Regions from separate parts of the Alteromonas sp. RKMC-009 genome, predicted to be linked through region 3. Evidence: predicted binding sites of a transcription regulator. Region 3 holds the regulator's gene; each other region holds the start of a gene.
The links. Region 3 encodes LexA, which represses DNA repair genes until DNA is damaged. Its sites were predicted from a motif close to TACTGTATNNNNATACAGTA; they were not measured.
Positions count from the first base shown of each region.

Region 1: recN (DNA repair protein RecN) is a predicted target of LexA. The motif match lies at 1,971-1,990, and genes of this name have one in related genera.
Region 2: recA (recombinase RecA) is a predicted target of LexA. The motif match lies at 1,989-2,008, and genes of this name have one in related genera.

Region 1 covers NZ_CP031010.1:1,917,699-1,921,967, forward strand. The annotation lists gene DS731_RS08460 (outer membrane protein assembly factor BamE) at 1-142, opposite strand, end outside; gene recN (DNA repair protein RecN) at 280-1,962, opposite strand; gene DS731_RS21935 (hypothetical protein) at 2,176-2,316, shown strand; gene DS731_RS08470 (MFS transporter) at 2,385-3,233, opposite strand; partial or broken gene DS731_RS22425 (transposase zinc-binding domain-containing protein) at 3,426-3,654, opposite strand; gene DS731_RS08480 (AzlD domain-containing protein) at 3,893-4,231, opposite strand; gene DS731_RS08485 (AzlC family ABC transporter permease) at 4,228-4,269, opposite strand, start outside.
Region 2 covers NZ_CP031010.1:1,355,546-1,359,814, forward strand. The annotation lists gene mutS (DNA mismatch repair protein MutS) at 1-1,147, opposite strand, end outside; gene DS731_RS05845 (CinA family protein) at 1,437-1,952, shown strand; gene recA (recombinase RecA) at 2,161-3,198, shown strand; gene DS731_RS05855 (methyl-accepting chemotaxis protein) at 3,578-4,269, shown strand, end outside.
Region 3 covers NZ_CP031010.1:4,844,113-4,848,381, reverse strand. The annotation lists gene DS731_RS21100 (AEC family transporter) at 1-456, opposite strand, end outside; gene DS731_RS21095 (LysR family transcriptional regulator) at 559-1,428, shown strand; gene lexA (transcriptional repressor LexA) at 1,513-2,139, shown strand; gene DS731_RS21085 (serine hydrolase domain-containing protein) at 2,241-3,380, opposite strand; gene DS731_RS21080 (YceI family protein) at 3,490-4,062, opposite strand.

The DNA of each region.
Region 1 (4,269 bases), 2.0 Mb from region 3:
TGGTCATGCCAACACGCAGCTTTTTAACGTCACGTTCGTCCAGAAAGTTGCCCTGTGGCACATCAATCCGGTAGATCCAGTTGTTACAGGCAGTGGTGAAAAATACAGCGGTTAACAAAATAGCGATTTGATACAACTTCATGCGTGAGCTTGTCCAGTTATGCTTTGATTATAGTGACAGGCATTACCTTTGCCGGCAAACCAGTGTCAGAATGCGGCTGTCGCAAAATAATGCGCGACAGCATGCTACCCAATCACCTATGACCAATCAACCGCTTATTAGTTCGATTCTGCACTTTCTAACAGTTCTCTGGCATTTGCCAGTGCTGATTCGGTTACCTTGTCACCGGCAAGCAACCGGGCCAGTTCGTCTATCCGGTCCTGCTTCGTTAATGGCAACATCTGTGTTTCTGTTGTACTGCCATCGCTGAACTTGGTCACAAACAACTGGTTATGGGCCTGTGCAGCAACCTGAGGTAAGTGCGTAACACACATAACCTGACTCACTTTACCCAGCCGGCGTAACAAACCACCCACAATGGCGGCGGTCGGGCCGCTGATCCCTGTATCGACCTCATCAAAAATCATGGTCGGTGTTGCGTGTTTGTCACTGGTCAGTACCTGAATGGCAAGCCCGATACGCGACAGCTCACCGCCCGACACCACTTTCTCCAGCTTGTCTGCCGGCTGACCGGGGTTAGTGGATACCAGGAAAGTCACATCATCCAGACCAGACGCCACAGGCGTTTTGTCTTCCTGATAATCAACGGCAATATCAATCACCGCATGAGGCATATTCATCTGACGGATTTGCCCCTGAATTGCTTCAGCCAGCTTAACCGAAGCGATCTGCCTTGAAGCTGAGAGTGCTTCACAGGCCTGACGGTAAGCGTCTTTTGCTTCAACGACCTCATGCTGTAAATCTTCCAGACGATTCTCATCCTGCTCCAGACCGGCAAATTCTGCCGCCAGTGCCTGATGATGCCCGAACAGTTCTTCAGGCATCACAGTATGCTTACGTGCCAGTTCCATGGCCTTGCTGTAACGGGATTCCACCTGTTGCAGCCGCAGAGGATCTATTTCAAGATCATCGCAATAGCTGCGTAATTCTCTGGCCGCTTCTTCTACCTGAATAGAGGCATCGTTCAGCAAGGCAATAATCGGTGTCAGGGCGCTGTCGTGCTCTTCCAGTTCAGACAGGCGGTCAAGACCATTTTGAATAATGGATAACGCATTACCCTCGTCATTCTCATACAGGTTATAAAAACTCGTTTGCGCCTGTTCCAGCAAGGTCTGTCCGTTACTCAACCTGCGGTGCTCAATTTCCAGTTCGGTAAATTCGCCGTCTTCAATGGCAAATTCATCCAGCTCCTGGACCTGGTAGGCCAGCAGTTGCTGACGGTCAGCACGCTGTTGCGCCTGTGTTTCCAGGTTTTTCAGTTCCGACTGCTTCTGTTTCCACAAGCGGTAGTTATCTGACACGGCGCTCAGCAACGCAGGATGCGCGGCATACTGATCCACCAGCTTTCGCTGATAATCGTCTTTCAAAAGCTGAAGGTGCGTGTTCTGGCCATGGATAGCAATGAGGTACTGGCCGAACTGTTTCAGTTGTTGCAGCGATACCGGTGTGCCGTTAATGAACGCTTTCGATCTGCCTTCGCGGGAAATGACACGGCGCACAAAACAGCTGTCGTCATCTTCATCCAGCAATTCCTGCTCATCCAGCCAGGCCAGCGCAGCTTTATGGCCTTTCAGATTAAAATGGGCAACGATTTCTGCTTTAGGCGCGTCTTTACGCACCGCGCCGGCATCGGCCCGCTCACCCAGACAAAGGCTGAGTGCGTCAATGGCAATAGACTTACCCGCACCGGTTTCACCGGTGATGGCCGTCATACCCGACTCAAGATTGACAGATAATTGCTTAACAACAGCGAAATTTTTGATCGACAGATTAACCAGCATGTGTTCACCGCAGTATGTTTATACAGTGTGTGTAAATATATACAGTATTCTGATTGTGTAAAGTAAAGTTTTTTCTACGTTAAAAAAAATCCGGGTAAATTGCTTTATTATAATTTTTATTAAAAACCTGCGCACAAGGCATTACAGGCTGGCAAACTCAAACAATGGAAGCAGGAAACGGATTACCGCAAACGTTCGCTGGCTGAGACGGCCATGTGGCGATATAAATCCCTGACCGGTGACAAGCTTCGTTTACGGGTTTATGACGCGCAGGTGGGTGAAGTCATGGCCCGGGTGGCAGTGTTGAATAAAATGGCCTCGTTAGGGATGTCCTTGAGCCAGATGGTCCGCTAAGTGAACTGGGGTTAAGGGGAAATCTGTCCTAGAAGATGATTTGATCAACAAGGCTAGGGTTGAAAACCCTAGCCTTGTTTCTCATTTGCACTCTGCTGTAGTGATTTTGGCTCAACCGGAGCAGTAATATTCAGTTTCAACTCAATTTCTTCAAGCGACAGCTGTTTGGTTTCCGGTACTTTTCGCCAAATGAAGATAAACCCGAGTAAACAAATAATGCCATAAATCAAAAAGCTCCCTTGTGCTTCAAAAGTATGATTAATCAATGGAAAAGTGTAAGTTAAAACAAACGAAGCAAACCAAAGAGTAAAAGTACCGATAGCCATAGCTACGCCACGAACCCGATTAGGAAAAAGCTCAGCTAGTAATACCCAGGTAACAGGTGCCAATGTCATCGCATATATTGCAATTGCACACAGTACCAGCAGCAGAACAGGCAAACCTAAAGTGCCTGTTTGATAAGCCAGTGCAATCAAGGCATAAATAATCGTCAAACCAATTGAACCGAATAACATGAGTTTACGTCGCCCTAGACGGTCAACTAAAGGTAAAGCGAGTAAAGTAAAAATTAAGTTCACAGAGCCGGTTGCTACAATGGATTTTAGTGTATCGTCAATATCAAATCCTGCGCTGGTAAAAATTTCCTGCGCGTAATTAAATACTACGTTGATGCCACACCATTGCTGAAATGCAGCCAGTACTATACCAATGATTAACACGGGTTTAAGTGATAGCAAATCCCCAAATCCACTGCCATGCCTTACTGACAAATTAGCCTTTAGTTCGGTTAGAACCTTACTTGTGTAGCTGCTACTACCAATTTTAGCCAACACTTCTCGCGCTTCAGTAAAGCGAGCTTTTTGCGTTAGCCAGCGTGGTGATTCAGGGATTAAAATGGCCAGAATTAAAAATAACATTGCCGGAACTAGCTCAGCCGCATTGCTTCGAAGAACTTGTAGCTATTCAATTTTATTTTTACGTTGTTATCGAATGTTGGAGCGTTTGTTACAATATTTAACACCGGTGCTCGACGAAAGAGAATGCTATATTTGCGCATTCATGATGGATTATTTTATTGTCATTAACCTGCAGCATATATAAAGCGGGCGCCTGCGTGTACCGGCAACGATTAACTGCATTTGATACATTTTTCCTTTGTTGTAAATCGCAGTTGCGCCACCTCGCCAGGTAAGGTAAACACCACATGGTAATACTTTACCGGCAACAACTGTTGTTCTCTGGCCTGAACCCAGCGTTTGGCACTCGCCCCTGACGCTTCGGAAAACGCCGGTTACGACAGGAGTTGTACGCAATCAGCCCGGTATGACAACTATCGCAACCCTACGGGAATTCAGGACGACATTGCCCTTTATTCAGGATAGAAGTGCAATACAAAATCAGAATAAAATTAGAGATGTGGGAGCGAGAATCTTACCACGGAGCGGTTTAGTCCATTGTCCATTCCCTGTCTTGTGAAAGGTTTATACATCCCCTACAAATTCCGCCAGACAAAGAAAAACTAAAAGATATTCTTAGAGTACCCGGGCAGTTGACCTTTCCCGCAAAGCTATTTTACTCACCCCAAAACCACCTTCACGGCCCCGAACACCACCACGCCGGTGAGAGTGGGTAATCCCATCGAGCGGGTTTTCGACCATACAAGCAGTGTTGCCAGCAGGCCTGCTACCGTTGCTGTCCAGGAGGGGATGGTGAGGTGTACCGGTACCAGCGAGCTGCCGAGCATGGCGGCTATCATTGCCGGGCCGGATACGGTGAGCCAGTCTGGCATATCGGGTGTTGTTTCATCATTTGCATGCTTAGCGAGTTTTTTGCGCATCCACAAATAAGGAAGCAGTCTGATTAAATAAGTGCCAACGGCAATACTTACCAGGGTCAGCCACATTTCCTGACTCATTTCTGGCTGTCTCCGGGTTGCATTGCCTTAATTGCATA
Region 2 (4,269 bases), 1.4 Mb from region 3:
CTAAATCCGCACATAACGAATCCTCAAGAGAGGATAACTGGTCGAGCAGTCCGGGCAATTCGTTAAACGCATTGCGTAAACGGGAGAAATCCCTGGGACGGGCCGAACGCAGGGCTAACCGCGCCATGATGCGTTCTATGTCACCAATGCGTTTTAATGTATCGGCGATATCTTCATGACCCTGTTCAATCAGTTTTCCGATGGCCTGCTGGCGTCGGGTGAGTTCATAATGATCGGTAATGGGGGCGTGCAAATAGCGTTGAAGTAATCTGCTGCCCATGGGGGTGGCGGTAGAATCCAGCACGCTGAACAGAGTATTTTCCTGACTGCCTGATAAATTGTCGGTTAATTCCAGATTTCTTCGCGTGGCGGCATCCAGCTGAATACGTGTTTCCTGCTGTTCACGATGAATACTGCGAATATGGGGCAGGGCGGTACGTTGGGTATCTTTAACGTATTGCAGTACACAGCCGGCTGCACCGGTGGCTTTATCTAAGCCGTTGATGCCGAATCCATCCAGTGATTTGGTGCCGAATTGCTGATTGAGTTGCTCTGTTGCCGTTTGCGGATCAAACTCCCATTCGGGACGGCGACGTAAACCTTTTCGTTTTTCAATAAGAGGTAAACCTTCGAATCCTTCCGGATAAAGCAGTTCCGCAGGATTAAGGCGTTGCAATTCGGCCAGCAATTGTTCATCACTGTCACATTCAACCACCAGAAAACGTCCGCTGCTGATATCGAGGGTGGCAACGCCGTACTGCATGCTGTGACCGCACACTGCAGCAAGCAGGTTATCACGACGCTCTTCTAATAGTGCTTCATCGGTCACTGTGCCCGGCGTGACAATACGCTGAACCTGACGTTCCACCGGCCCTTTGCTGGTGGCAGGATCGCCAACCTGCTCACAAATCGCCACAGACTCGCCCATTTTTACCAGGCGCGCCAGGTAACCTTCCACTGCGTGATAAGGCACTCCCGCCATGGGAATGGGTTCACCACCGGATTTGCCTCTGGCTGTTAATGAAATATCCAGCAGGTGTGCGGCCTTTTTGGCATCGTCATAGAAGAGTTCATAAAAGTCCCCCATCCGGTAAAACAGTAAAATATTAGGATGTTGTGCTTTTATGGCCAGATACTGGCGCATCATCGGCGTATGTGATTCCAAGAAAACCTCTTTTTTTATTCTGGCGCAATGTTGCTAGTTGTGAAGGGCGCGCGGTCGGGGGGCGTAATTGCATTTGAAACCGTCTGCCGCATGGATGCGGCAGTCGAGCCCCCAGGGATGGGTTTTCGGCGTGTTTCAAATGCAGTTACGCTCCCCCTACCATCAGCGTACTTCACTACAAAGCTTTCATCAGGCCAACTTTCTGTCTTTACAGTTTGCTAAATGTGTAAAATGGTACAACGGAATTAATTCATTGGTGAGTATTATTCGTATGAGCGCAGATTTTTCAACTGTTTCACAAGACAGTGCCTTACTTAAACAGGTGGTTGCCACCGGAGATGTGCTTCGCCGGCGAAACTGGCATGTATCCTGTGCTGAGTCCTGTACCGGTGGTGGAATTGCTTACGTATTAACTTCTGTTTCCGGTAGTTCTGACTGGTTCAATCAATCCTGGGTCACTTATTCAAATGAGGCTAAGCAATCACTTACTGGGGTGAAAGCTGAAACGCTTGAAGAATTTGGAGCTGTATCGGAACAAACCGTAGCTGAAATGGTGCGGGGTGTTGTTCAGGAGAGTGGTGCGCAGGTTGGTGTGTCGGTGAGTGGTATTGCAGGGCCTGGTGGTGGTTCGGCGGAGAAGCCGGTGGGTACAGTTTGGTTTGGCTTTATGATAGACGGTGAACTGAACACGCAGCGTCACGTATTTTCAGGTGACCGGTTAGCGGTGCGGGAACAGGCCATCGCCCATGCAATTTCTTATCTGTACCAACGACTGGTTGCTGAATAAAACGGGATTTGACAGACTAATTGTGAAATCTTACTTGACTGTATGCTTATACAGTATAAAATGCACTCAACATTCGAATTACGTTTCGTGAGTTACTGAAGCGCTGACCGAATTATATTTTGCGGAAGTTAAAAAATAACAGAAGTAAAAGTGGCAGCGTAATACGACAGGGTAACTACCGGACAGTCATTATCTTGAGGATAATATCGTGGACGACAACAAAAACAAAGCTCTTTCCGCCGCTCTTGGCCAAATTGAAAAGCAATTTGGTAAAGGTGCCATTATGCGTCTGGGTGACAATCAGGCACATGATATCGAAGCCATTTCTACCGGTTCACTCAGTATCGATATTGCACTTGGAATAGGCGGTTTACCTTGCGGGCGTGTTGTTGAAATCTACGGTCCTGAGTCATCAGGTAAAACAACTCTGACACTGCAAGTTATCGCTGAAGCGCAAAAGAAAGGCAAAACCTGTGCATTCGTTGATGCGGAACACGCACTGGATCCTGTTTACGCAAGAAAGCTGGGTGTAAACATTGATGACCTGCTGGTCTCTCAGCCTGATACCGGTGAGCAGGCGCTGGAAATTTGTGACATGCTTGTTCGTTCCGGCGCTGTTGACGTAGTAATTGTTGACTCGGTAGCTGCATTAACACCGAAAGCCGAGATTGAAGGTGAGATGGGTGATTCTCACGTGGGTCTTCAGGCACGTCTGATGTCTCAGGCGCTGCGTAAGCTTACCGCTAACATCAAGAAATCGAATACGCTGTGTATCTTCATCAACCAGATCCGTATGAAGATTGGTGTTATGTTCGGTAACCCTGAAACCACTACCGGTGGTAACGCGCTGAAATTCTATGCCTCTGTGCGTCTCGATATCCGTCGTATCGGTGCGGTGAAAGAAGGTGATGAGGTTGTTGGTAACGAAACCCGTGTGAAAGTGGTGAAGAACAAAGTTGCCCCACCGTTTAAGCAGGCGGAATTCATGATTCGTTACGGCGAGGGTATCAGTAAGGAAGCTGAACTTATTGACCTTGGTGTGAAGCAGAAGCTGGTTGATAAAGCCGGTGCCTGGTATAGCTACAACGGTGACCGTATTGGTCAGGGTAAAGCGAACGTAATGGCGTTCCTGAAAGATAACCCTGATATCGCTAACGACATCGAAACCAAGCTGCGCGCAGAGTTACTGGCTCAAAAAACAGTGAAGCCTGAAGAAGCCGAAGGCGAAACAGAAGAAAAATTGTAAGATTTATGTCCGGCAGCCTGTGAAAGGCTGCGCATGAAACGACAAATCAATAGACAGTTAATCAAATGAGAAGCCAGCTGAAAAGCTGGCTTCTTTTTTTGTGTGAAAAAACCGGGTTTTAAAAAATCAATGTCCTGAAAGGCGAACCGTCCTGTAAGAAGGCCTCTGTAGACCGTTTAACTCTTTTTATTAGTGTTATCTAATAAAAAGAATAATAAAATCAGTAGGTAATGAACTGTCCAAAAGACGAGGAATGCACTTTTTTTATCGTTCAATTTACTGTAGAAGTGAAGATGACTGCCGTTAAAAATATAAACTTATAAAAAAGATTTCACCAACTCCCGAATATGGAAGGTGAAACACAAACACGGGAACGCGTATGAAATCACTCTCACTTCAGAAAAAATTTGTGCTCATTGTTGGCGGTGCTATCGCATTGTTACTGATTGTAGCAACGATTTTCCTGCTCAATATTGTTAGCGATAAAACCAGGCAGACCGTCGAGCGGGATCTTCATTTTCTTGTTACCAGTGAAGCGGAATCTGTAAAAGGTTTCTTTGCTACCTACGGAGGTGTCGCTTCTACATTTCTGAACAATCCTTTCTTCACGGACTTTTTTACTCAACACTCGCAGCGTGGCGGTACGTTAAGTGGTGAGGCTGCTGACGATATTTTTGCGTCATTCAGCGCCATCAGCAGTAATGACAAGCACATTAAGTCTGCTTTTTTCGGTACTGCCGGTACCGGAGAGTATTTTTATGAGCAGGGCCGTGTGGGTGAGGAAGATAATTACTTTGCAAATCAGCGCCCGTGGTTTTTGACCGCTGTAGAGAAAGGGGGGATCTATGTCACACCTCCGGCGACAGATTCACAGGATGGAAGCGTTTCGACGGTGGTTCAGGGGCCTGTGTACCGGGATGGTAAACTTCTGGGAGTGGGTGGCGTTGATATTCTCATCACCACAGTCGCAGATATGCTGTCAGAGATCCAATATGAGAAAGCCGGCGCTGCGTTTCTTGTCGATGACGAACAAAATATTGTGTACTTCCCGGGGAGCAGGGAAGCCCTGCC
Region 3 (4,269 bases):
TGCTTTACTGAGATCAATCTCTATCAGCACAATGGCAACGGCAAATAAAACACAAACGGTGATGATTGTCGCAATGAGCACTGGCGTCTGCGTTTCGCTTCCTGCTACCGCCATGAGCAAGGGAAAGCCCATAAATCCGGTATTGGCGTAACTGGTGTTTAGCCCGTCTATTGCACTCTCTGATAGCGACATATTACGTTTCCTTTGTACTGCGACAGTAAGCGTAAAAATGACAAACACGGCGAGGGTGAAGCTCAAAACAAAACCCGGTTGCCAGAGAGACGCAATGGCAGACGTTGCTGTGATGTCAAAAAGCAGCGCAGGCAACGCCAGCCAGACAACAAATTTATTGAGTTGTGTAGTGGCAGAGTCGTTCAGCAAATCCCTTTTGCGTAAATACCAGCCAAGGAATATGAGGGCAAATATGGGGAATATGAGCGTGAAAACAGACAACATGAAATGACAGGTGATCAGGGAACCGGCGGTCAGATTACCTTTAGTCTTATCATTCAATCCAATATAGAATTGAGTTAATTCTGATACAAATATTGAATCATCATGGATATAAAACCCTTAAGATATTTTATTGCGGTAGCTGAAACCGGTCATGTGGGTCGGGCTGCGCAGCGGCTAAACATCACTCAGCCACCTCTCAGCCGCCAGATCGCACTGCTGGAAGAAGAGCTGGGTACGGCATTGTTCAGTCGTCACCCGAAAGGCGTGAGTCTGACTGCCGCAGGAAAGCAGTTTTACCGCGACAGCAAAACCATATTGCAATCGGTCAGCAAAGCCGCGGAACGGGCAAGAGCGACCGGTGCCGGAAAGTCGGGAAGCTTGTCTGTGGGATTCATGATGCATGCGGCTTATAACATTGTGCCTGAACTGGCCAGACAGTTTATGTCCCGTTATCCCGCTGTGTCCTTTCATATTCAGGAGGTTATTCCCTTTGAGTTAATTAATGGCGTTACTTCTGCGCAGTTTGATGCCGCCATCATGTTAAAGCCGGCGACGTCCCGGGGACTGGAAATACTGTCTTTGCGCACTGAAGCGCTCTGTCTGGCTGTTCATAAACACCACCGGCTGGCCGGGGCAAAAAAAGTCTGCGCAGAGGATTTAGTTGACGAAAAATTCATTGTTACGCCCCACAATGTGGCGCCGGAGCTGCGTAACACCATTGAACAGTACTGTGCTGAAGCGAACTTTGTGCCCCGTGTGGTGTTAGAAACCCAGTTACAGCAAACCATCGTGTCGCTGGTGGCCAGTGAAGTAGGGATTGCGCTTGTGCCTGAACCGCTGAAGCAGGTGTGTCCGCCGGATGTGGTTCTGCTGCCGCTGAACAGAGCGCCGGTGGTGGAATATGTGCTGGTATGGCAGCAGGACAACAGCAACCCGGCTTTGGCCCGATTTATTGAGTGCGCGTCGAAATAACCGTAATAATTTCGCCGGCAGCCCTTGTCAAACCAGCGCAACTGTATATACTCACAGGAACTGTATAGAAAAACAGGGCTGTTTATGCGTCCACTTACTCCAAGACAAACGGAAGTTCTCGAACTGATTAAAACCACCATGCTGGAAACCGGCATGCCGCCCACCCGTGCGGAAATTGCGAAGCAATTAGGGTTTAAATCAGCTAATGCAGCAGAAGAGCATTTAAAGGCGCTGGCCCGTAAAGGTGTAATCGAAATTCTGGCGGGTACCTCACGGGGTATAAAGCTGAATATTCCGCTGGAAGCAGAAAACGATGAAGACGCAGGCTTACCGTTAATCGGCCGTGTTGCGGCAGGTGAACCTATTCTGGCGCAGGAACATGTGGAAATGCATTACAAGGTCGACCCTGATCTGTTCCACCCCCGTGCGGATTTCCTGTTACGTGTAAACGGTATGAGTATGAAAGATATCGGTATTCTGGATGGTGATTTACTTGCCGTTCACCGTACTACTGACGTGCACAATGGGCAGGTTGTTGTTGCCAGGGTTGATGAGGATGTCACGGTAAAACGTCTGGAAAAACGCGGCCGCGAAGTATGGCTGCATGCAGAAAATGAAGAATTCGATACCATCAAGGTGGATCTTGCTGCTGAACCATTCAACATTGAAGGTCTGGCTGTAGGTGTTATCCGCAATGCTGACTGGATGTAAGGCTTTTCGCTAAGCGCGGTGCAATAACTATTGTGCGCACTGGCCACAGCGCTGAAAAATTGGAAGGGCGATGATGTGAACCATCATCGCCCTTTTTTTTACTATTGGCTGGTATGTGCAAAGTGCAGTGTCTTCAGCGCCAGCAGAAAAACATCAGCATCGTCTTCACCACTGACATTTTTTACTACAGTAACCGCTGTTTTATGTTCACGGCAAAGAATGGTCATTGTAATGCCGCCCATACTGCCACCTGAGTGCATCACTGCATCAGGAATATCGTCCATCAAAGCCAGCGCGCTGGCATTGTCTTTATACGCTTTACGTTGTTTGTAATCGCCAAAACCGGTTTTCCAGCCTATGCCGAAGCCCACGGTTTCACCATTGTTAAGCCTGGCAGGAGTAAACATGGCCCGGGTAGTCTCTGGTTTCAGGTAATCGCTTGCCACATGGGCTACAGCAAACCGGACAATATCTGACGGCGTAGAAATAAAACCGCCGCCGGCCCATTTATAGCTGTGATCCGTTTGTGGCGCATTAATCAGCTCACCTTCGTGTACGGTGTAAGGTCTCGCCCGGTGATCGATGATGGTGTATTGGTCGTCAAATACCGTGTTGTCCAGTTTCAGCGGCGCAAACACTTCTTCGTTAATGATGGCGCGGAAATCCCGGGACGGGTCAGCCCCTTCCATTGCGGCACTGACCAGTGTCCAGGCAAACGTTGAATAACGGTGATCTGTGCCGGGTGCAAACAGCAGTGGATCATCTTTAAACATCGCCAGTGCACTGTCGATATCCGGATAACTTTCATTCAGAAGGAATTCATTGGCTCCTTCTTTGTAGTGCCTGATGCCTGCTGTATGTGAGGTAAGCTGGCGCAGAGTAATGACCGGTTTATCAGCTGGCCATGCGCTGACGTATTCAGTGACCGGTTTATCCAGATCAATGTTGCCCGCTTCCGCAAGACGCATTAATCCGGCCGTAGCGATGAGTTTAGAGACACTGCCGATACGCACCTTGTGATCTGTCGTCATAGGTACATGGTTTTCAACGTCGGCAAAACCGTAGCCTTTAGCCATCAGCATGCCCTTATCGTTACCGAGCGCCATGGTTATACCCGGCACTGTGTCATGACTTACCGCTTCTTCAAACAGAGCGTTAATAGCGCCGGAAGGAAGATCTTTGGCAAAAACAGAGGGAGTTAAAAATAACAGAAAAGAGGAGAAAACTGCGCGGCGCAACATAGAAGCAATCCCTGACAATAAAAACAACCAGACTACCGCAGTTAACAGATCGCTACCAATAAAAAGGCCCGCTTGCGCGGGCCGGGCATCCGGACGGTGATGCGAAAACTTATTTAGCTTGTGCTTCTGTGGTGATGTGCAACGTCACTTCATCACTTACATTCGGTACGTACATATCAATACCGAAGTCAGAACGCTTGATGGTGGTCATTGCATCAAAACCAATCGCTTCTTTCTGAGTCATCGGGTGTACACCTGAACCATTCAGAGTGACATCCATAGTGACGGACTTAGTCACACCTTTGATCGTCAGATCGCCGGTCACTTCCATCGTCTTATCACCTGTCATTTCAACATCTGTACTGGTAAATGTTGCAGAAGGAAACTTCGCTGCATTGAACCAGTCAGCACCGACAAATTCTTCATTCAGCTTTTTAACAAATGAATCAATGGTATCAATTTTCACAGACACATCGATTTTGCTGTCTTCCGGCGCGTCTTTGTCAAACACGATGGTGCCTTCAGCGCCGTTGATAGCGGCTGTCGGGTTAGAGAATCCGAAGTGATTCCATGAAGCGATAACGCTGGTGTGAGTAGGATCAATCTGGTAGCTGACAGGCGCCGCGAATGCGCCTGCACTGATTAAACCTGAAACTAATACTGCCGGGATAAATTTATTCATTACACATTCCTTTCATAACGTTGATGTCACAAGTGTGAGGACGATTTACTTACCTATAATACGGCGTTCCTGAAATACGGATGTGTCGAAGATCTGAACGAAACATTCGAAATATCAGAATGAAGTGCTCTGACCCTGTTTCTGAGGCTACCCCGGCCATTTATTTTTTCAGAAAGACTAGACACAAGATGAAATCTGTTTAATTCT